DNA from 3 places in the Paraburkholderia sp. BR14320 genome. Region 2 is predicted to be linked to each of the others. Evidence: riboswitches for the same ligand, from Rfam matches in the RefSeq annotation. Region 2 holds a riboswitch; each other region holds the start of a gene.
What was found. A riboswitch is a leader RNA that binds a small molecule or an ion and turns the genes downstream of it on or off. The one in region 2 is predicted to bind cobalamin.
Positions count from the first base shown of each region.

Region 1: another riboswitch for cobalamin. It lies ahead of AB3X89_RS15505 (CbtB-domain containing protein); the one in region 2 lies ahead of cobA (uroporphyrinogen-III C-methyltransferase).
Region 3: another riboswitch for cobalamin. It lies ahead of AB3X89_RS30940 (TonB-dependent receptor); the one in region 2 lies ahead of cobA (uroporphyrinogen-III C-methyltransferase).

Region 1 covers NZ_JBFPKG010000014.1:640-7,689, forward strand. The annotation lists gene AB3X89_RS15500 (CbtA family protein) at 1-699, opposite strand, end outside; gene AB3X89_RS15505 (CbtB-domain containing protein) at 711-932, opposite strand; cobalamin riboswitch at 973-1,128, opposite strand; gene AB3X89_RS15510 (histidine phosphatase family protein) at 1,213-1,833, shown strand; gene AB3X89_RS15515 (hypothetical protein) at 1,847-2,287, opposite strand; gene AB3X89_RS15520 (ATPase domain-containing protein) at 2,484-4,001, shown strand; gene AB3X89_RS15525 (ATP-binding protein) at 4,005-5,663, shown strand; gene AB3X89_RS15530 (MarR family winged helix-turn-helix transcriptional regulator) at 5,749-6,369, shown strand; gene AB3X89_RS15535 (FUSC family protein) at 6,376-7,050, shown strand, end outside.
Region 2 covers NZ_JBFPKG010000052.1:40,421-47,470, reverse strand. The annotation lists gene cobN (cobaltochelatase subunit CobN) at 1-2,232, opposite strand, end outside; gene cobW (cobalamin biosynthesis protein CobW) at 2,246-3,337, opposite strand; cobalamin riboswitch at 3,539-3,817, opposite strand; cobalamin riboswitch at 3,898-4,166, shown strand; partial or broken gene cobA (uroporphyrinogen-III C-methyltransferase) at 4,412-5,137, shown strand; gene AB3X89_RS32215 (cobalamin biosynthesis protein) at 5,189-5,635, shown strand; gene cobO (cob(I)yrinic acid a,c-diamide adenosyltransferase) at 5,632-6,234, shown strand; gene AB3X89_RS32205 (cobyrinate a,c-diamide synthase) at 6,238-7,050, shown strand, end outside.
Region 3 covers NZ_JBFPKG010000047.1:35,337-42,386, reverse strand. The annotation lists gene AB3X89_RS30960 (adenosylcobinamide-GDP ribazoletransferase) at 1-285, opposite strand, end outside; gene cobT (nicotinate-nucleotide--dimethylbenzimidazole phosphoribosyltransferase) at 359-1,420, opposite strand; gene AB3X89_RS30950 (ABC transporter ATP-binding protein) at 1,456-2,310, opposite strand; gene AB3X89_RS30945 (FecCD family ABC transporter permease) at 2,307-3,371, opposite strand; gene AB3X89_RS30940 (TonB-dependent receptor) at 3,411-5,342, opposite strand; cobalamin riboswitch at 5,432-5,696, opposite strand; gene AB3X89_RS30935 (ATPase) at 5,918-6,277, shown strand; gene AB3X89_RS30930 (cell division protein ZapA) at 6,274-6,588, shown strand; RNA gene ssrS (6S RNA) at 6,667-6,848, shown strand; gene AB3X89_RS30920 (EVE domain-containing protein) at 6,988-7,050, shown strand, end outside.

The DNA of each region.
Region 1 (7,050 bases), on a different contig from region 2:
AGCACTGCGCTCGACCATCGCGCCGAACAACAACCCGATCGTCGTCCACATGACCACCTGCATGCCGATCGCTGCGACGCGGAACTTCCACAGCAGCACGGCCGGGAACGTGGCCGGTACTTCATTGATGACCGGCATCGACAGTTGTACGGCCGCGATGATCACGACGAATACGAGTCCCGCGACGATCGAGCCGTTCCATGCACCCAGCTTCGCCGCCGCGCGGCGCCGCACCTTCAGCGAAAACACCATCGTCGTGAGCGAAATCGCGATCATCAGAAAGAACAGGCCCGTGCGCGTGCCGATCGTGTCCGGATCACCGACCGACGGCGGATTGGCCGGATACTTGATATTCGGCACGACCACGAGGGCAATGAACGCGCCAAGCGCGAGCCACGCGGACAGCGCGCGCACGCTCGAGGTACCCGTGCGTCCATATGAATAAGCAAACACCAGCGAGAACAGACCGCCGAATGCCGCACCATACGTGACCACGCCAGTCAGCAGGCCGAGGCCAGCCTGCGTCTCACGGCTCACGATTTCGGGCTCGGGCGCCTCGCCGCGCGCGGTGGCCGCTTTTTCTTCGAGCGAAATGGCCTGCTCGACCTGTGGTTCGCCGACGATTCGCGCGAAGGCGAACGTGAGCAAGCCCGCGACGATGCCCGCGAGCATCCCGCGCACCAACAATTTACCTACCATGTCGAACTCCGTTAGTGGCAGGGAAAGCCAAGCAGATGGCGGCCGTCGTGCACGAACTCATGCACGTACATGCCGGGCACGAGCGATGTCGCGCCCTGTTCCGCACCAACGAAGTAAAGCGCGAGCAACAGCAGCAAGCCGCCGAACACGACCCACGGCAGCAGTTCGCGCAAAGGAATGGGAGTGGGCTGGGCCGCCGGTTGCGCGGCGCGATCGAAAACAGCGTCGGTCATGATGGACATCTCCTGGGGTAACGCGCCCCGATAGTCGATTGCGGAAGAATGATGCGAAGCTCAGGTCTGGCTTTCGGCTCTTGTGGATTGCAAGGCCGATTACAGTGGCGCGACCGCGCCGGGCTCTCACCGGCTTCCGTGCTTCGCAGTGTCGGTATTCTACGCGCTAAACTGCGGCTTCCGCGACGACGAAGGCTACCTCGCAACGCGCAACGCGCAACGCCCGCAGCGAGCCGATGAAGCCATGCAGGCAAGTGCGAATGAGGCGCCAACGCAAAGAATGGATACGCGACTGTTACTGGTGAGCCATGCGGCAACGGCCGCACAGCGCGCGGGCCGCTTCCCCGCCGACGATCCGCTCGACGCGCGCGGCCGCGCCGAAGCCGAAGCGGCGCGCGCCCGTCTCGCGCTTCCCGCCGACGCCGCCGTGTTCACCAGTCCCGCCGCAAGCGCGCGCCAAACGTCCGCCGCGCTCGGTCTGAGCGCCACGCCTGCCGACGCATTGGCGGATATCGACTACGGCAAATGGCGCGGCCAGCGCCTCGCGGATATTGCCGACGAAGCCCCCCGCGAACTCGCGGCCTGGACACGCGAGCCCGACGCTGCGCCGCCCGGCGGTGAATCGTTCGATCGACTGGTGCGGCGGGTCGGAGAGTGGCTCGACGCGCAACAGGCAGACGCACACTCATGCAACGCGGTCAACGAAGCAGGCTTCGCGGCCTCTGCGCACGGTCGGACCATCATCGCGATCACTCACGCAACGCTTCTGCGAGCGGCAATCGTGCATGCCCTCGGCGCGTCGCCAACCGTGTTCTGTCACATCGAGATCGCGCCGCTGTCGGTCGTCGAATTACGCCACTCGCGACGCGGCTGGTCATGGTGGCCGGCCGCCACCGCCTGAACGGAACCGCCGCTTACCTGCCCGACACCACGAGCCGCAACCGGTTCGACCCCTCGGGCGTCAGCGTGATTTCGGTGCGTCGATTCTTCGCGCCGAGATAAAAGTGCTGACGTCCCGGCGAATTCTGATCGTGGGTTGCATCGGGCAGGCACGACGCGATGTCGGCCGCGACCGCTTCCAATGCATCCGCGTTCGAGCCCGTCGCCTGATGCGGCGTCCACGTGCACTGGAAACTACGATGCGCGGCCGAACATTGCGCGTCGTCGCCATAGGGTTGCGCGACGCCTTTGCCGTCGTCGGGCGTCAGCGAGGTGAAGCCGTCGGGCGCCGCGGCGACGATCCGTTTTAGCGCGCCGCAAGGTCTGGGGCTATCGTCGGCGGATGCGCCGGCCGGCAGCAGCGCAACGAGCGATGCCGCGGTAAGCGCGATAGCGGAGGGTCGATAGGCTTTCATGTTGTGCGTGAAGCTTCCAGAGTGCTGCTGAAAAAAGCTCGCAGCGAGCCACCTTCAACAGCACGCTTCATGCCCATTCGCGCGAGCCCCCGGCACGCAGGCCGCGCAGGACGGCACACAAATTGCGTGGCGCCATACCGGCCGCAACATCACGCCGCTTCCGATCAAAGCCACTGCCGACGTCATTGCAACCATCATGTCGACCACCACCGCCGCCCCCACCCCCGCCCGCTTATCGTCGGGCATCGCAGGAATCGACGACATCCTCGGCGGTGGTCTCACGCCGAACCGCATGTACCTCGTAGAGGGTGAGCCAGGCACGGGTAAAACCACCCTGGCGTTGCAATTCTTACTCAAGGGCCTCGACGAAGGGCAGACCGGTCTTTACGTCACGCTGTCCGAAACCCGTGCCGAACTGCTCGCGATCGGCGCGAGCCACGGCTGGGATCTGAACCGCTTCAAGATACTCGAACAGCTGCCCGAAGAAGGGCTCGAACCACAATACGAACAGAGCGTGCTGCACCCGGCCGAAGTCGAACTCGGCGAAAGCGTGCGCAACGTGATCGAACACGTCGACGAACTGAAACCCGCGCGCGTCGTGCTCGACAGCCTGTCCGAACTGCGGCTGCTGGCGGAGAACCCGTTGCGCTACCGCCGGCAGATTCTCGCGCTCAAGCACCATTTCTCGACACGCGCATGCACGGTGCTGCTGCTCGACGACACGTCGGCCAGCGCCTCCGGCATTCAGCTTCACAGCATCGTGCACGGCGTGATCAGCCTTGACAACATTTCCCACGATTACGGCGGCAACCGCCGCCGTCTGCGCATCGCGAAGATGCGCGGCATCAAGTTCCGCGAGGGCTATCACGACTTCACGCTGAACACCGGCGGTCTGCGCGTCTATCCGCGCCTGGTCGCCGCCGAGCATCACCGCGAATTCGGCACGAGCCCGATGAGCACCGGCACGCCCGGCCTCGACGCGCTGCTCGGCGGCGGCCTCGTTCCCGGCACCAATTCGCTGATCATCGGCCCGTCGGGGGTCGGCAAAACCACCACCGTCGTGTCGTGCCTGCTTGCCGCGCTCGAACGCGGCGAGCGCTGCGCGTACTACGTGTTCGACGAAACGCTCAGCACCCTGGTCACGCGCTGCGCGTCGCTCGGCATGGACCTCGCACCGCATGTCGACAGCGGTCTGCTGACTTTGCGCCAGATCGATCCCGCGGAAATCTCGCCGGGCGAGCTGTCGAGCGACGTGCGCAACGCGGTCGAAAACGAAGGTGTGTGCTATGTCGCGGTCGACAGCCTGAACGCCTATCTGCAGGCGATACCCGGCGAGCGCTTCCTGCTGCTGCACATGCATGAGCTACTCGGCTATCTGAATCAGCAGGGCGTGGTCACGATGCTCGTGCTCGGGCAGCACGGCATCATCGGCGAGGTGCAGACCGAGGTCGACATCAGTTATCTGAGCGACGTGGTCGTGCTGTTCCGCTACTTCGAGCATCACGGCGAAGTGCTGACCGCGGTAACCGCCGTCAAGAGCCGCGCGAACGATCATGAACGCACGATCCGCCAGTTCCGCCTCGGCACCGCAGGCGTCGAGATCGGCGAAGCGCTGCGTGATTTCGAGGGCGTGTTGTCGGGCCTGCCCTCGTATCGCGGCGGCACCGCGATGCTCGGCGCGGCGAACAATCTGATCGACACATCGGGACAGTAAGCGATGGAGCAGCGTGTCCTCATCCTCGCACCGTTCGGCCGCGACGCCGAAGTGATCGCCGCTGTGTTGCACAACGACGCACGCGCGTGCGTGACCTGCGACGACGCCGACGCGCTCACCAGCGAGCTCGACGCCGGAGCCGGCACCGCGCTGCTCACCGAGGAAGCGCTCGCGAACGGCCACGGCTCGGGCCTCTTTGCTTGGCTCGAACGGCAGCCCGCATGGTCCGACTTCCCGTTCATCCTGCTCGCCGCGCGCAGCATCGGCCATCGCTCCACGCGCGGGCTCGAAGTGCTCGAACGGCTCGGCAACGTCGTCGTGCTCGAGCGTCCGCTCAATTCGGAAACCTTGCGGCGCGCGGTCGCGTCGTCGTTGCGGGCCCGCGGGCGGCAATATGAATCGCGACGGCTGCTTGCCGAGCGCATCGAGGCACAGGACGCGCTGGAGCAGCTGAACGATTCGCTGGAAAGCCGCATCGCCGCGCGCACGCACGAACTCGCGTCGGCCAACGACCGGCTGATGGCCGAGATCCACGAACGCGCGAAGGTGCAGGCCGTGCTCGTGCAATCGCAGAAGATGGAGGCGCTCGGCCAGCTGACCGGCGGCATCGCGCACGACTTCAACAATCTGCTCAACGTGATCATGGTGAACGCGGAACTGATCGCGCGCGTGATCGGCGACGAACGCCTGCGCGGCATGGCCGCCACCGTCAAGCGCGCGACCGAGCGCGGCGCGAAACTGACCGGCCAGCTGCTGACCTTCTCCCGCAACAGCAACCCGAATCTGAAAGCGATCGACGTGGTCGCGCTGCTGCAAGGCATGCGCGACATCATCGCGGTGTCGCTCGGATCGAGCATCCGCTACGGCAACGACTTCGAGCGCAATGAAATGTGGACCCGCGCCGACGCGAATCAGCTCGAGCTCGCGGTGCTCAATCTCGCGATCAACGCGCGCGACGCGATGCCCGATGGCGGCCGCCTCGACATTCGCGTGACCCTGCGCGATGCGCCCGACCAGACGCTGAAGCAAGGCCGCTACGTCGTGATCGAAGTCACTGATACCGGAGAAGGCATTCCGCCCGACGTCGTGTCGCGCGTGTTCGATCCGTTCTTCACGACCAAGCCTGTCGGCAAGGGCACGGGGCTCGGCCTAAGCCAGGTGTATGGCATCGCGAGGCAGGCGGGCGGCACCGCGCGCATCTTCAGCGAAGAAGGCATCGGCACCACGGTGCAGATCTGGCTGCCGATGCGCGAGCGGGTGGTCGCGCACAACGAAGCGGAGTCCGACGCGGAAGCGAACGCGGCCGGCGACAAGCACGTGCTCGTGGTCGAGGACGACAACGAGGTGCGCGCGATGCTCGTTGAATCATTGCGCATGCTCGGCTATACGGTGACCGAGGCCGCCGACGGCCAGGCCGGCCTTGACCGCCTCGTCGACGATCATCCCGATCTGCTGATGGTCGACTTCGCGATGCCGGGCATGAACGGCATCGACGTGATCGCCGCGGCGCGCAAGCTTCGTGCCGATCTGCCGGTGATCCTCGCGACCGGTTATGCGGACGTCAACATCTCCGATCTCGCAGTCAAGCATTGCACGATCCTGCGCAAGCCGTTCCAGCTCGACGACCTGGCGCGCACGGTGCGGATCGGGCTGGTTGCGTGATTCGCGCCGCAGACTCCTCCGGTTCGGCCACGATTTCCAAAATCAATAGTTTGCTAACGAATATTTTGGAAATACAATACCGGCCATGTCGAATCTCGATGCCTTGCGCCGCACCGTCAGCAGCACGCTGGTCGTCGCCGCCAGAAAGTGGCGGCGCACGAGTCACGGTGTGCTCGCGGCCTTCAACGTCTCCGAAGCGTGCGCGACACCGCTTCTGACCGCAAGCCGGCTCGGCTCGGCGGTGCGTCAGGTCACGCTCGCCGATCACATCGGCATCGAGGGGCCATCGCTCGTGCGGCTGCTCGACCAGCTGTGCGCGGCCGGCCTGATGCGCCGTGACGAAGACCCCGAAGACCGCCGCGCGAAGACCGTCGTCCTGACCGACGAAGGCCGCGCCGTCACCGCGAAGATGGAAGAGGAGCTGGTCACGCTGCGCGCGCAGGCGCTCAAAGGTGTATCGCGCGACGATCTCGAAGCCGCGCTGCGCGTGCTCGACGCATTCACGACCGATGCCGCCGCACGCTCCGAACCGGGCGGCGGCGAGCCTGAGCCCGCCAAAGGCGAGCCGCTTGCCGGCAAGGTCAAACGGACGAGCGGCAAAAGCGCGGCCAAAACGGCCGGCAAATCCCGCGGCACCGTGAAGGCGCGCAAGTCCACCAGGCGCGGGGCGCGAGCCAGCGCGCCGCACAACGCCGATTCCGCGTAACGGCTCATGGTCTATCCCACTCTCCGCGACTGGCTGTTCTCAATCAAGACGTTCGCCGCGGCCATGCTCGCGCTCTACATCGGCCTCGCGTTCGAACTGCCGCGTCCGTACTGGGCGATGGCCACCGTCTATATCGTGTCGAACCCGTTCGTCGGCGCGACCCGCTCGAAGGCGATCTATCGTGCGCTGGGCACCGCGCTCGGCGCGTCTGGCGCGGTGCTGCTGGTGCCGCCGTTCGTCGAATCGCCGTACCTGTTCAGCGTGATCGTCGCAGCGTGGACCTGCACGATGCTGTACCTCGCGGTAGCGGACCGCACCGCGCGCAGCTACGTGTTCATGCTGGCCGCCTATACGATGCCGATCATCGCGCTGCCATCGGTGACGAATCCGACCGGCGTGTTCGATCTCGCCGTGAGCCGGACCGAGGAGATCATTCTCGGCATCGTGTGCGCGAGCATCGTCGGCAGCGCGGTGTTTCCGAGCCGGCTCGCGCCGACGATCATCGAGCGCACGGACGCATGGTTTCGCGACGCCGCGTTCTACGCGACCGAAACGCTATCGGGCCGCATCGCAAGCTCGGCGATTTCCGGCGCGCGGCAACGGCTCGCGAGCACGATCAACGGTCTCGAACTGCTGCTGAGCCAGCTCGCCTACGACCACACGCGGCCCGACGTGCTCGCG
Region 2 (7,050 bases):
CAGATGATCGATGCGCAGATCGCGCGCCAGCGCGTCGACGAGCCCAGCCTTGCCGCCCTGTCCATCGCCGACCGGAAAGCGCCCGAGCGCGAGCAGCGTATCGCGCCGCTGCACGCCGCGCGGCGACTGCCCGAACGTATGCAGACCATCGCGAATCTGCGCTTCCTTCAGCTCGCACAGCCACGCATCGACGCGCGTGAGCAGCGCGTCTTCATCGTCCTGTCCGTCGGGCGCCGCGAGACTCAGCTCTTCGTGCAGCCGATGCTCGACGATCGTCGTCAGAATCGTGCGACGCAAGAGCTTTGCGCGACGCGAATCGACCATCAACGCTTCGTAGTATTCGTCGACCTGGCGTTCGAGGTCCTGCAGCGGCCCATAGTTTTCAGCGCGCGTAAGCGGCGGCATCAGATGATCGATGATCACCGCCTGCGCACGCCGCTTCGCCTGGCTGCCCTCGCCCGGATCATTGACGATGAACGGATACAGATGCGGCATCGGTCCGAGAATCAGATCGGGCCAGCACGCGTCGCTCAACGCGACACTTTTGCCCGGAAGCCATTCGAGGTTGCCGTGCTTGCCGACGTGCACGACCGCGTCGATGCCGAACTGGTGGCGCAGCCAGAAGTAGAACGCGAGGTAGGCATGCGGCGGTACGAGCTCCGCATCGTGATAGCTCGCGTAGTCGCCTTGCTCGCGCGAACGCGAAGGCTGAATGCCGACGAACACCTGCCCGCAGCGCCAACCCGCGATCATGAAGCGGCCGCGCCGCAGCGTCGGGTCCTCTTCGGGCTTGCCCCAGCGCGCGTTCAACGCGTCGCGCACGCTCGCCGGCAATGCGTTGAAATGCGCGAGATAGTCGTCGAGCGCGAGACTTTGCAGAGCCGGACGCAGATCGCGGACGACCGGATCGTTGGTCACGCCCTCGGTCAGCCTGTTCAACAACGCGTCGCCGTGCTCGGGCAGTTCGCCGACACGATAGCCCTCATCGCGCAGCATCGACAGAATGCCGACCACCGATGCCGGCGTGTCGAGCCCGACGCCATTACCGATGCGCCCTTCGCTCATCGGATAGTTCGCGAGAATCAACGCGACTTTCTTGTCGGCGTTATCGAGCGAACGCAAACGGCACCAGCGGCGGCTCAGCTCGGCGAGAAAACGCACCCGTTCGAGATCGGGCTGATAGCGGACCACATCGACCTGGGTACGCGCACAGCGATACGCGAGACCCTTGAAACTGATCGCGCGCGTAATGATGCGCCCGTCCACTTCGGGCAGCGCGACGTGCATCGCGATGTCGCGCGAATTCAGGCCGTGGTTGTCTTTCAGCCAATCCTCGCGATTGCCGCCGCTCAGGATCACCTGGAACACCGGCGCGTCGCCGGCGAGCGCGAGCGGCTCGGGGTCGTCGATCGCGGACGCGGCGAACGCGGTCGTGTTCAGCACCAGCGCGACGCCATGTTGCGTGCACAGCGACTGCACGACATCGCGGCTCATCGCATCCTTCAACGACGTGATCGCGAGCGGCAGCGGATTGAGCCCTTGCGCTTCGAGCGCATCGATCAGCGCATCGAACACCGCGGTATTGGCGGCCTGCAGATGCGCCTTGTAGAACAGGATCCCGACGACGGGTGCGTCCTGCCGCCAGCGCGCCTGCCAATCGGCGACGGTAGGCGTATCGCGCTCGGGGTGATACAGCGACGCGGCCGGCAACGCGCGCGGCGGCTCGGGCTCGCGCCCCCAGCCGATCGCGCGATACGCGATGCAGCGCAAAAACGCTTCGGCGTTCTGCGGACCGCCCTCGCGCAAATAGCGCCACAACTGCTGACACAACTCGGCGCTCGCAGTGCTGCGCGCGAGCAGGTTCGGGTCTTCCTGCAGATCGCCGGAAAACATCGCGAGCGTTTGCTGTTTGCGCTGCGCGAGCGCGACGACCTGCTCGATGCCGTACGGCCAATACGCTTCGCCGCCGAGATGATCGACGACGACCACGCGCGCATGCTGCAACACGTCGTCCAGATAGAAATCGACCGAGGCCGGCTGACGCAGATACGTGACGTTCGCAAGCCGCACGCTCGGGAAGCCGTCGCCAAGACGCGGCACCACGCTCGCGAGCAGCGACAGCGTGGTGTCGGCGGAACTGAGCACGACGATATCGGCGGGCTGCTGATCGATGCGGATCACGCCCTGCGTATCGTCGACGAAACCGCCCGGCGTCGTGCGCAGCAGATGCATGCTGGTGCGCCCGTTATGCCGTCGCGTTCGACGTCGCGCCGAGCGCCGCGTCGAAAGCCTGTTGCAGCGCGGGTCGATCGAGGTCTTCTCCGATCAGCACAAAGCGGCTCGGGGCGCCGTCGCCGTTTTCGCCCGCCTGCCAGCGCAGGTCGAAGTAGCTGTCGAAGCGCCGGCCCACGCCCTGGATCACCAGACGCATCGCCGCGCCCGGCAGTGCCGCGAAGCCTTTGACACGGTAAATCGTGTGGTTTTCGACCAGCGTCTGCAACGCGGCGAGCGCCGCGTCGCGCGACGGCACCGATGCCTGCACGACGACCGAATCGAATTCGTCGTGATGATGATCGGGGTCGTCGGCGGAACCGTGGTGGTCGTGCCGCAGGTGGATCGTCTGCTCCGACGCCGCTTCGAGCCCCAGCAGCGTATGCAGGTCGAGCTGTCCCTGCTGCGCGCGCACGATCTTTACCTGCGGCGGAATCTCCGCGCGGATCGCGGCTTCCACTTCGTGCTGCCGCGCGTCGTCGATCAGATCGGTCTTGTTCAGAATCACCAGATCGGCGGCCGACAACTGGTCTTCGAACAGCTCGTGCAGCGGCGACTCGTGATCGAGATTCGGATCGGCCTTGCGCTGCGCATCGACGGCGACGGGGTTCTCGGCGAACTGGCCGCTTGCGGCGGCCGGGCCGTCCACCACCGTCACCACCGCGTCGACCGTGAAGCCGTTGCGGATCTGCGGCCAGTTGAACGCCTGCACGAGCGGCTTCGGCAATGCGAGCCCCGAGGTTTCGATCAACACGTGATCGAGTTCGTCGCGCCGCTCCGCGAGTTTTTCCATCACCGGGAAAAACTCTTTCTGCACGGTGCAGCACAGACAGCCGTTCGCGAGTTCATACAATTGCCCTTCGGTCTCGACGCCGTTTTCATCGCAACCGATGCCGCAGCCCTTGAGGATTTCGCCGTCGATGCCGAGTTCGCCGAACTCGTTGACGATCACCGCAATGCGCTTGCCGCCCGCATGCTTGAGGATGTGCCGCAGCAACGTCGTTTTGCCACTGCCGAGAAAGCCGGTGACGATCGTGACGGGAATCTTGCGCAATTGAGTTTGCATCGTGAGGTCCATCCCTTTGCGTTGCATCGGTCTGCCGCAAAGTCCGCGCATCGGTCGGCATCGGCTGGCGAACGGAGCGAATGAATCACGCGCACAGTACCAGCGATCACCAGACACGGGGACGAACGACGGCATTGCCGCGACAACGGAAATACAGAAAGCGGAACTGAGGTCATGAACGCGCCGCCGCATCCCCGCGGCGGTCGTTCTGCTTCTTCGGGCCGGTATCCGGGCTGGCGAAAGCGCCGCTTCCCCTTCCCGGCCGAGTGGTTTCTCGTCCAGTGGTGATATGTCGACGCGACCTTGCGCGAAGACATCGAAGCCGGCACCGCGGTGCCCGGCTATCAAGCCGGAACCGCTTTTCGCTTACCGTTGCGGGGACAGCACAGGTTAGCCGCTCTAGCGCAGATGGCTCCCTGTTTCCCGTTTAACCGCATGCGCACGAACGCGCACGCGAGCACCCAAAGTGCGTGCGAGTGTAGGCCCCCGGGCATGCGCAGTCAAGGAACGCAGGCCGCCGGAAAGCGTCGCCGAGGCTTATCTGGCAAGGCGCCATGTGCTATCGTATGCGCGCGTTTGGTGCCCGCACATGCACTCGCATGTGCAGTTAAACGGGAAACAGGCAGCGCGTCGCGCGTTCAACCTGTGCTGTCCCCGCAACGGTAAGCGACCTGCGGCGCGCGATTCGATCCAGCTTCGATTCCACCGTGCCGCGCATGCGTTTTTTGATGCCACTGCCCCGCGAATCCGCAGATTCGCAAACAAGGACGGGAAGGCGAAGCGCGTGAGGCCGCCAGCCCGGATACCGGCCAGACGCGGAGGCGGCGCCCCATGCACCCGTGCATCAGGTTGCGCCGCCGGCCGCCGGAATCCGCGGGGAACGGATGTGAAGGCGTAGAAACGTGGCATCGCGCGTTTCGTGGCGTTCTCTCTCTGAAGAATCCGCCGCGAGCCGCATGAGTGGCCGCGCCTGGATTCGCTGTATTGCATGACCTCTATATTCACTGCCGCGTGCACCGTCGCACGCCGCTCCTCTCCTCCCATCTCCGCATGGCATGCGCCATGCACGCCGCGATGACGCGCGCCTGGCTGATCGGCGCCGGTCCCGGCGACGTCGAACTGATGACGCTGAAGGCCACCCGTGCGCTCGCGCAGGCCGATGTCGTGCTGGTCGACGATCTGGTCAATCCCGACGTACTGCAGTTTGCACGCGCCAACGCGCAAGTCGTGTACGTCGGCAAGCGCGGCGGCCATCCGTCGACGCCGCAAGCGGACATCGTCGCGCAAATGCTCGGGCATCTGCGCGCGGGACGCAGCGTCGCGCGGCTCAAGGGCGGCGATCCGTTCGTGTTCGGCCGCGGCGGCGAAGAATTGCAGGCGCTGCAGGCGGCGGGTATCGAAGTCGACGTGATCAACGGCATTACGGCCGGCATCGCCGCACCCGCGACGCTCGGCATCGCGGTCACGCATCGCGATTACGCGCAGGGCGTCGTGTTCGTCACCGGCCACGGCGCCGGCAGCGGCGAACCGGACTGGGCCGCGCTCGCCGCGACCCGCATGACGATCGTGATCTATATGGGCATGCGGCGGCTCGGCGAAATCGTCGCCGCGTTGCTCGCGGCCGGCATGTCCGCCGATACACCCTGTGCGGCGATCGAGTCGGCGACGCGGCCCGAGCAGCGTCACGTGCTCGCGCCGCTGCGCGAGTTTGCCGAGGCGGTCGTGCGCGCAGGGCTCGGCTCGCCGGCGATCGTCGTGATCGGCGGCGTGGCCTCGCTCGCGCTTGCACGTGAAGCGGCGAACCGCGACGGCCGAGTCGATCACGAACAAGCTGCGAACGCGCTCAAAACGCTGAGCGTCGGCATAGGTTGCCGCTTGCACAGCGATGCCGGCGACATCGAAGCCGCCGTGCGCGCAGCACTCGGTTCGAATGCCTTCGAGCGGATCCGCACCATCGCGACGATCGACACCAAAGCCAACGAAGCAGGTCTGCTCGAATTCTGTTCACGCCATCAACTGCCGCTGCAACTGTTCAGCCGCGAGCAGATCGCGGCCGCGCCGGTCGCGGCGCCGTCGGCGGCCGCGCGCGCGCATCTTGGTGTCGACGGTGTGTGCGAACCCTGTGCGCTACTGGCGGCAGCAGCTTCGGTCTCCGCGACAATCGCGCAAACCGCACGTCTGGTCGTACCCAAGACCACGCACGCTGGTATCACCATTGCAATTGCGGCGGCGACCGACACCGCAGCCGGCGACGTAGCGCCCTTCCATCCCACCCCTCAAGACCAGGACCTTCGATGAAAACCGACCCCGAATCGCATCAACGCATGACCGAGCGCCGCCGCGAAGGCCACGAAAAGAAGCAGGCCAGCGCGACCGTCGAAAAAGGCCTGCTGATCGTCAACACCGGCACGGGCAAGGGCAAGAGCACGGCCGCGTTCGGCATGGCCGTGCGGGTGCTCGGCCACGGCATGCGGCTGGGCGTCGTGCAGTTCATCAAGGGCGCGCTGCATACGTCGGAGCGCGATTTCCTCGGCGCAATCGCGCAATGCGATTTCGTCACGATGGGCGACGGGTATACGTGGAACACGCAGAATCGCGAAGCCGATATGGCGACCGCGCGCAAGGGCTGGAACGAAGCGCGGCGGATGATCGAAAGCGGCGACTACCAGATGGTGATCCTCGACGAGCTGAACACCGTGCTGAAGTACGAGTACCTGCCGCTCGACGAAGTGCTCGCGGTGATCAAAGCGCGCGCGCCGATGCTGCACGTCGTCGTGACCGGACGCCATGCGCCCGATGCGCTGATCGAAGCCGCCGACCTCGTCACCGAAATGCGCGCGATCAAGCATCCGTATCGCGAGCAGGGTGTGAAGGCGCAGCGCGGCGTGGAGTTCTGAGCGATGTCCGCATCCCCCAAGGGGACTTCCTCCGCTGCGTGCCCCGCGCTGTTCATCAGCGCGCCCGCGTCGGGACAAGGCAAGACCACGATCACCGCGGGTCTCGCGCGCTATCACCGGCGGCTCGGACGTCGCGTGCGCGTGTTCAAGACCGGGCCGGATTTTCTCGATCCGATGATCCTCGCGCGCGCGAGCGGCGCGCCAGTGCTGTCGCTCGATCTATGGATGGTCGGCGAAAGCGCGTGCCGCAACCTGCTCGCGCAAGCGGCGCAAGAAGCCGATCTGATCCTGATCGAAGGCGTGATGGGCCTGTTCGACGGCACGCCGAGCAGCGCCGATCTGGCGGCCACGTTCGGCGTGCCAGTGCTTGCGGTGATTTCGGCGCAGGCGATGGCGCAGACCTTCGGCGCGCTCGCGTTCGGCCTTGCTCGCTTCAGACCACAACTGCCGTTTCATGGCGTGCTCGCGAATCGCGTCGGCTCGGCTCGGCACGCGCAGATGCTGCAGGAAGCGCTGCCGCCCGAACTGCGCTGGTGCGGCCACATCGCCGCGAGCGACGAGATCACGTTGCCCGACCGCCACCTCGGCCTGCATCAGGCCGATGAAATCGACGATCTCGAAGCGCGCCTCGAACGCGCGGCGGATACGCTCGCGTCGACCGCGCTCGCCGAACCGCCGCCGCCGGTCGATTTCGGCGCACCGTCGCCCGAAGTGCTGCCGCGTCTGCTCGAAGGCAAGCACATCGCGATCGCGCGCGATGCCGCGTTCTCGTTCATCTATCCCGCCAACCTCGCGCTGCTCGAAGCGCTCGGCGCG
Region 3 (7,050 bases), on a different contig from region 2:
ACCGAACGCATCGACGCAATCGGCCAGACCGTCCTCGTGGAACGCGCCCGTCACGAGCAGCGATGCGGCCATCGACAGCAGCACCGCGACGCCCCCCGGAAACACGCGCAGCGCGGCCAGGTAGACGAGCGCGCTGAAGCCGCCGACCAGCACGCCGACGAGTGGAAAATAGCGCGCCGCCGCGTTCAGATAATGCGGCTCGTAGCCGACCCAGCGCGGCACGGGCACGCGCGTGAAGTAACCGAGCGCCGTGAAGAAATAGCGCAATTCCGCGAGCGGGTTCATGGACGTGTCGAGTGCATGTTCACAGCGATGCGAGCCGGGCTTCGCGTTGCCGCGAAGCGTGGGTTCGAGTGCATCACGGTTCGCGATCCGCGACGCCCGCGGAATCGAAGCTGGCCATCTCATTGATGAAGGCCGCCGCCGCGCGCAGCACCGGCACCGCGAGCGCGGCGCCGGTGCCCTCGCCGAGCCGCATGTCGAGCGACAGCAGCGGCTGCGCGCCGAAATGATCGAGCATGCGCCGATGCCCGGCCTCGTTCGACGCATGCGCAAACACGCAGTACTCGCGCACGTCGGGCGAGAGCGCATCGGCGACCAGCAGCGCGGAGGTCGCGATGAAGCCATCGACGAGGATCGTCATGCGCGCCTCGGCGGCCGCCAGAAACGCGCCTGTCATCATCGCGATTTCGAAGCCGCCGAAGGTCGCCAGCACGTCGAGCGGCGCGCAGGCGTCCGGATGACGCGCGAGCGCCGCCGCAAGCACGTTGCGCTTCTTCGCGAGTCCGGCATTGTCGAGACCGGTGCCGCGGCCGACGCAGTCGTCGATCGGCACGCCGCACAGGCGGCTCATCAGACAGGCGGCCGCCGACGTGTTCGCGATGCCCATCTCGCCGAAGCCGATCACGTTGGTGCCGAGCGCCGCGTGATGACGCACGCGCGCGGCGCCTGCCTGCATCGCGGCGAGCGCTTCGGCGTGCGTCATCGCGGCTTCGTGCGCGAAGTTGCGCGTGCCGCGCCCGATCGGAATATCGACGAGTCCGTCGGTGGACGGCAGCGGCGTCGCGATGCCCGCGTTGACCACTTCGAGTTCGAGACCGGCGACGCGGCTGAGCGCATTGATCGCCGCGCCGCCCGCTATGAAGTTCGCGACCATCTGCGCGGTCACCGCTTGCGGGTACGGGCTCACGCCTTCGGCTGCGATGCCGTGATCGCCCGCGAACACGATCATCGCGGGACGTTGCACACTGGGACGCGTACTGCGCTGGATCAGGCCCATCTGACGCGCGAGCGTTTCGAGCCGGCCGAGGCTGCCGGGCGGTTTGGTGCGCGTATCGATGATCCGTTGCAGCTCGGCGCGCAGCGTCTGATCGAGCGGCGCGACTTCGGGCAAACCGGCCGGGAGTGGGATGCGAGTCATAGGTGTGATCGAGACAAGGTATGGGGGATGAATAGTCAGCCTGACTGTCCGTCATGACCGGCAGGCGATTCATGACGCGCGCGCGGCGCGGGAATCAGCGCCTCGTGCTCGCCATCGCGAATCAGAATCAGCGGATAGCCGAACGCGCGGCTCGTCAACGCGGGCGTCAGCACGTCGCGCACCGGGCCCGCATACGCGCCGCCCGCGCCGTCGAGCAGCAACGCGTGCGTCGCGAAGCGGCGCGCGAGGTTCAGGTCGTGGCATGAGAACAGCACACTGCGCGGTAGGTTGCGTCCCGGTTCGCTCGTCCATGCGACGAGCGCTTCGAGGCAATCGATCTGATGATGCAGATCGAGATGCGACAACGGTTCGTCGAGCAGCAATAGCGGCGCGTCCTGGCACAGCACTGCCGCGAGCGCGACGCGCTGACGCTCGCCGCCCGATAGCGACAGCACATCGCGCGCCGCAAAGTCCGCAAGGCCGAGCGATTCGAGCGCCGCCTGCGCGGCCGCACGATCTTCATCGCGCTCCCAGCCCCAGCCGCCCAGATGCGGGAAGCGGTTCAGCAGCACGATGTCGAGCACGCTGGCATTGAACGCATCGGCCGCGCTTTGCGGCATCAGCGCGCGGCGCCGCGCGAGCGGCAGCGGCTGCCAGTCGGCCACGCGCACGCCATCGAGTTCGACATGGCCCGCCGTCGGATGCAACAGGCCTGCCAGAGTCGACAGCAAGGTGGTCTTGCCCGCGCCGTTCGGCCCGGCGATACACCAGATTTCTCCCGCATGGAAGGTGTGCGTGAACGCATCGAGCAAGGTGCGCGCGCCGGCGCGCAGCGTCAGGCGTTGCGTGCTCAGCATCGAAGAGGTGGGTCTGGGTTCGGCTTGCATCATCGGCGGCGTTTGAGCAGCATCCACAAAAACACCGGCACGCCGACCAGCGAAGTGATCACGCCGACCGGCAACTGCGCGGGTGCGATCACGGTACGCGCGATCAGATCCGCGCCCATCACCGCGACACCGCCGCCGAGCGCGGCCGCGGGCAGCAGCATGCGCTGGTCGTTGCCGAACGCGAGCCGCAGCATGTGCGGCACGACGAGACCGACGAAGCCGATCGTGCCGGCGGTCGTCACCGCCGCGGCCGCCGCCAGCGAAGCGACCAGGTACACGCGCAAACGCAGCGGCATCACCGCAACGCCCAACGCTTGCGCGGCCGCGTCGCCGCGCAGCAGCAGGTTCAAACGCGGCGCGGCCGGCACGATCGCCAGCAACACGAGCGCGAGCGCGATCAGCGCGGTCCACGGCAGCGCGCCGCCGTTGAGGTCGCCGGTCAGCCAGAACAGCATGCCGCGCAGACGGCTATCGGGCGCGAGATTGAGCAGCAGCGTGATCATCGCGCCCCACCCGGCCGCGATCACCGCCCCGGTCAGCAGCAAACGCGGCGACGTATCCTGCGGCTCGCCGCGCCACAGTTCGCGACGCGCGAGTCCGAGCACCAGCAGGATCGACACGAACGCACCGGCGAACGCGCTCGCATCGACGATCCACCAGGCGCCGCCCGCGATCATCGCGACCAGCGCGAAGCTGGCAGCGCCGCCCGACACGCCGAGCACGTACGGCTCGGCCAGCGGATTGCGCAGCAGCACCTGCAGCAGCGCGCCGGCGAGCGCCAGCAACGCGCCGCACGCGAAGCCCGCGAGCGCGCGCGGCAATCGCAACGTGCGCACGATTTCGCCGGTGAGAGCGTCGCTGCCCGTGGCGCCGAACGTGTGCGTTGGCACGAGCGCCGCAAGCACGCGCGACGGCGCGAGAGGCACGCTGCCGAGCACGAGCGACGCGCCGAGCAGCGCGACGGCGGCGAGCGCGAGTCCGAGCCAGATCGCGGCCGCGCGTTTCGCATTCATCGGGCGCGGCGTTGCCATCGCGGCGGACAGCGAACCGGACGCGCGACTCATCCGCGTGCGCTCACGCATGCGGGCAGCCCGGCGCGCGCGTCACTGCTGCTGCCAGCCGAGCGTGACATACGCACCGCGTCGCGGCGAGTTATACGAGTAGGCCGTTTCATAGTCCTTGTTGAACAGATTGTCGATTTGCGCGCTGACGTACCACGCCTTCGTGATGTTGTAGCGCGCCGATAGATTCACGATGCCATAACCGCCGAGGTTGCCGGTGCTGTCTGGACGCGGACCACTGACGATCCACTCGCCGCCGACCCGCCATCCACCGATGCTGCGATTCACCGCGAACGACCCGAAGCGTCGCGCGCGCCGCACGAGGTCGGTACCGCTGTCGAGATCGACCGGATTCTGCAGCGTCAACGTCGCGCGTACGTCGGTCTTGCCGACATGACCGCTCCACGATCCTTCGAGTCCCTGCACCTTCGCATGGCCGACGTTCTCCGCGAGATAAATGCCGGGGATCGTCTGTACGTAGTTGATCAGATTCGTATAGCGCGTCTGGAATGCGTTCAGACGCATCACGCCGAGCGCATCGGTCGCGTACTGCAAACCGGCTTCGACCGAGTGACTGCGCTCGGGCTGGATCGACGGGTTGCCGCTGATCGGATAGTACAGATCGTCGAAGCTCGGCGCGCGGAAAGCATCCGAATAGCTTGCGGTTACCTTCCAGTGCGACGTGATGTCGAAACCGTAGCCGAGATAGTAACTGTTCGCTCCGCCGAAATCGGAGTACTGATCGCGGCGTACGTTGGCCTGAATCTGGTTGCGGCCGAAGCGCGCGCTGTAGCCGGCGAAGACCGAATCGACGTGACGGTCGGGCGCGGCGAACGTGTCGGAGTCGAGAGTCTGGTCGAGATGCTCGTAGCCGAGCTGCAGCTTCTGGTTCGCGGCGAGCGCGAAATCGTTCTGCCACGTGTACTGGCGATTGTCGGTATCGAAGCGGTCGTCGTAGATGCCATTGGTGTTCGAGACGCTGCGGTCGTCGCCCTCGGCGAGCGTGAAGTGGGTGGTCCACCAGTCGGTCAGCTTGCCGTTCGCGAACACGGACGCCTGGCGAAACTTGCTATAGAGGTTGTTCAGATCGGTCGGCACGCCGTACGCATTGTCGTAGCTGTTGTTGTTGTTCGACTGGAAGTAGCTGACGCCCGCGTCCCACTTGTCGTTGAACTTGTGGCGCAGCGACGCGCTGATGCTCTCGTTCAGATTGCCGTTCGCGTTCGGATTTGCGGCCGGCGCCTCGAGCGGATTGAGCGACGAAAAGCCGTCGCCCTTCGTGCGCGCGAGCGAAATGTTGAAGGTCGTGCGGCCGTCCTGATCGAGCGCGCCGTTCACGCCGGCCGTTTGCGTCTGCGTGTGATAGCTGCCGTAGCCGACAGAAAAATTGAAGCGCGGCGGATGATCGCCGCCGTCTTTCGTGAACACCTGCACGACACCGCCGATCGCGCCCGAACCGTACAACGCCGACACGTTGCCATTCACGACTTCGACGTGATCGACCTGGTCGAGCGGGATCTGTGCGAGCTGAGCGGAGCCGAGACTCACAGAATCGACGCGCACGCCGTCGATCAGCAGCAGCGATTGTGTCGACGACGCGCCGCGCAGAAAGAGGCTCGTGGTCGAACCGGGGCCACCCGTGCGCGAGATTTGCGCGCCGGGCGCGAGTCGCAGCAAGCCGGGCAGATCGGTCGCGGTCGTGTCGGCGATGTCCTGCTGATCGAACTGCGTGGTCTGCGGGATCGCATCGCGCAACGCTTGCGCGCCGCGCTGCGCGGTCACGACGATCGGCGACAGCACGTTGCCCGACGCATCGGCGGAAGCGGGATATGACGAATCGGCAACGTTTGCGGCGTTCGCGGTGCTTGCATCCGCATTGGACGATGAAGACACAGGCTCGGCGCTTTGCGCATGCACGACGAGCGGCATGCTCGCGAACGCGAGCAGCGTCGCGCGGGCGATGGGGGACAACATGGGATGACATTCCTGTGGATAGCGTGCGCGGCCTGCTTCCCCGCGGGCCGACGCGTCACGAGGCGTCCCCTTGTTTAACGTTTTCGCGGGGGACGTCCCTCTTTTCTGGCCGGTATCCGGGCTACGACACATCGATCCCGCCTTCCCACGCGTGACGCGCAGTGGCACACTCGCAGATTGAACTTCCAACCTTGCGACCAGGACCGACCTGCATGAGCACATCACATGCGGTCGTTTACCGTTGCGGGGGCAGCGCAGGTTCGCGCATCCGGTTTGGCACCGCGCGCGCCCTGCTTCCCGTTTAACTGCGCGCGCCGAAAAGCGCGCGCGGGCACCAGAGTGCGGGAAGTGTAGGAGCGGCTTCGCGGGGCGTCAAGAAACGCCAACCGGAGCGCAATCCGTTCTGTCGAATGCAGGGTTATTGTCCGATGGATTGCCGGTCTTTTATCTTATGGTCGACGACACGACTCGCAACGAACCTGCACGAAGCGATGCTGTTACGTCTCGAAACGAGACAATTGTCGGAACCTGTAATATTCCGCGCTAAAATGCGATGTCTTTAGAGGACGCAGCACATGCTCACCGAACTCGAATCACTCTCCCAGAACATCGGCAAGCTGATTGCGATCAGCCAGCGCCACAATGAAGCGCGGATCGCGCTCGAAGAGCAGCTCGCGCAAACGCGTGCGGAAGTACAAGCCACGCACGCAGAACTTGCGCAATTGCGTGCCGAGCGCGACGCACTGCAAGCTGAACGCGACGCGCTGTCCGCCAAGATCGACGACGCTCAGGTGCGCCTGAATGCGATTCTCGAAAAATTGCCGCGCGCACGCGCGAGCAGCGAACCGGATAACCAGCTCGATCTGCTCGAGTCCGCCCAGCCCGAACACGAGGAAGCGGCAAGCGACGTGAGCCGACACGGAGAAAGCGCATGACCACCAAGCAGATCGAAGTATCGATTCTCGAAGTACCCTACCGTCTCGCCTGTTCGCCTGAAACGGAAGGCGCGCTGCTCGAGGCGGTCGCGCGCGTCGACGCCGAGATGAAGAAAATCCGCAGCGGCAGCAACGTGCGCGGCACCGATCGCATCGCGGTCATGGCGGCGCTGTCGCTGGCATCGGAACTGCTTAAGCTGCAAAGCAGCGTGCGACACGGAGAAGCATTTCCTGCTGAAGAAATCCGGCGTACAATGCAGCAAATGAACGAACAACTAGGTACTGTGATTGAGCAGTACAGCATGCAGTAAGCAGTAGTTGACTCAATAGCAGGCCGGTTTCGAACCGGTCACTTGTTCAACGGTTTGTGTTGTAGCTTCATCTGTTTAGCTTCCCTGCCTGGTTCGCCAAGGTCATATATTCCTTGAACCAATGCCATGTGCACGGTTGCGGAAATTTGTAGCACGGGTGTGCGCGTCACTCTGTCTGATGTACCCGAAGTGTTGCTAACTGCGACCAATTCTGAACCCTCGGTTCAGGATGCCGGCCTAGCGGCTAAGGCGGGGACCTTATCTGGAACGGCATCGGACTTCGGTTCGATGCCGTTTTTCTTTGGTCGTCGTTTTTTCGTTTGAGTGCCTGTTTCAGGGGCTTTTCCGCACGCGCCTGTTGTTGGCGCCTCGTTCAATCTCACACGCTCACGCCGATTCATGCGCTACTGGCTGATGAAGTCCGAACCGGACGAAGCAAGCATCGACGACCTCGCCAACGCA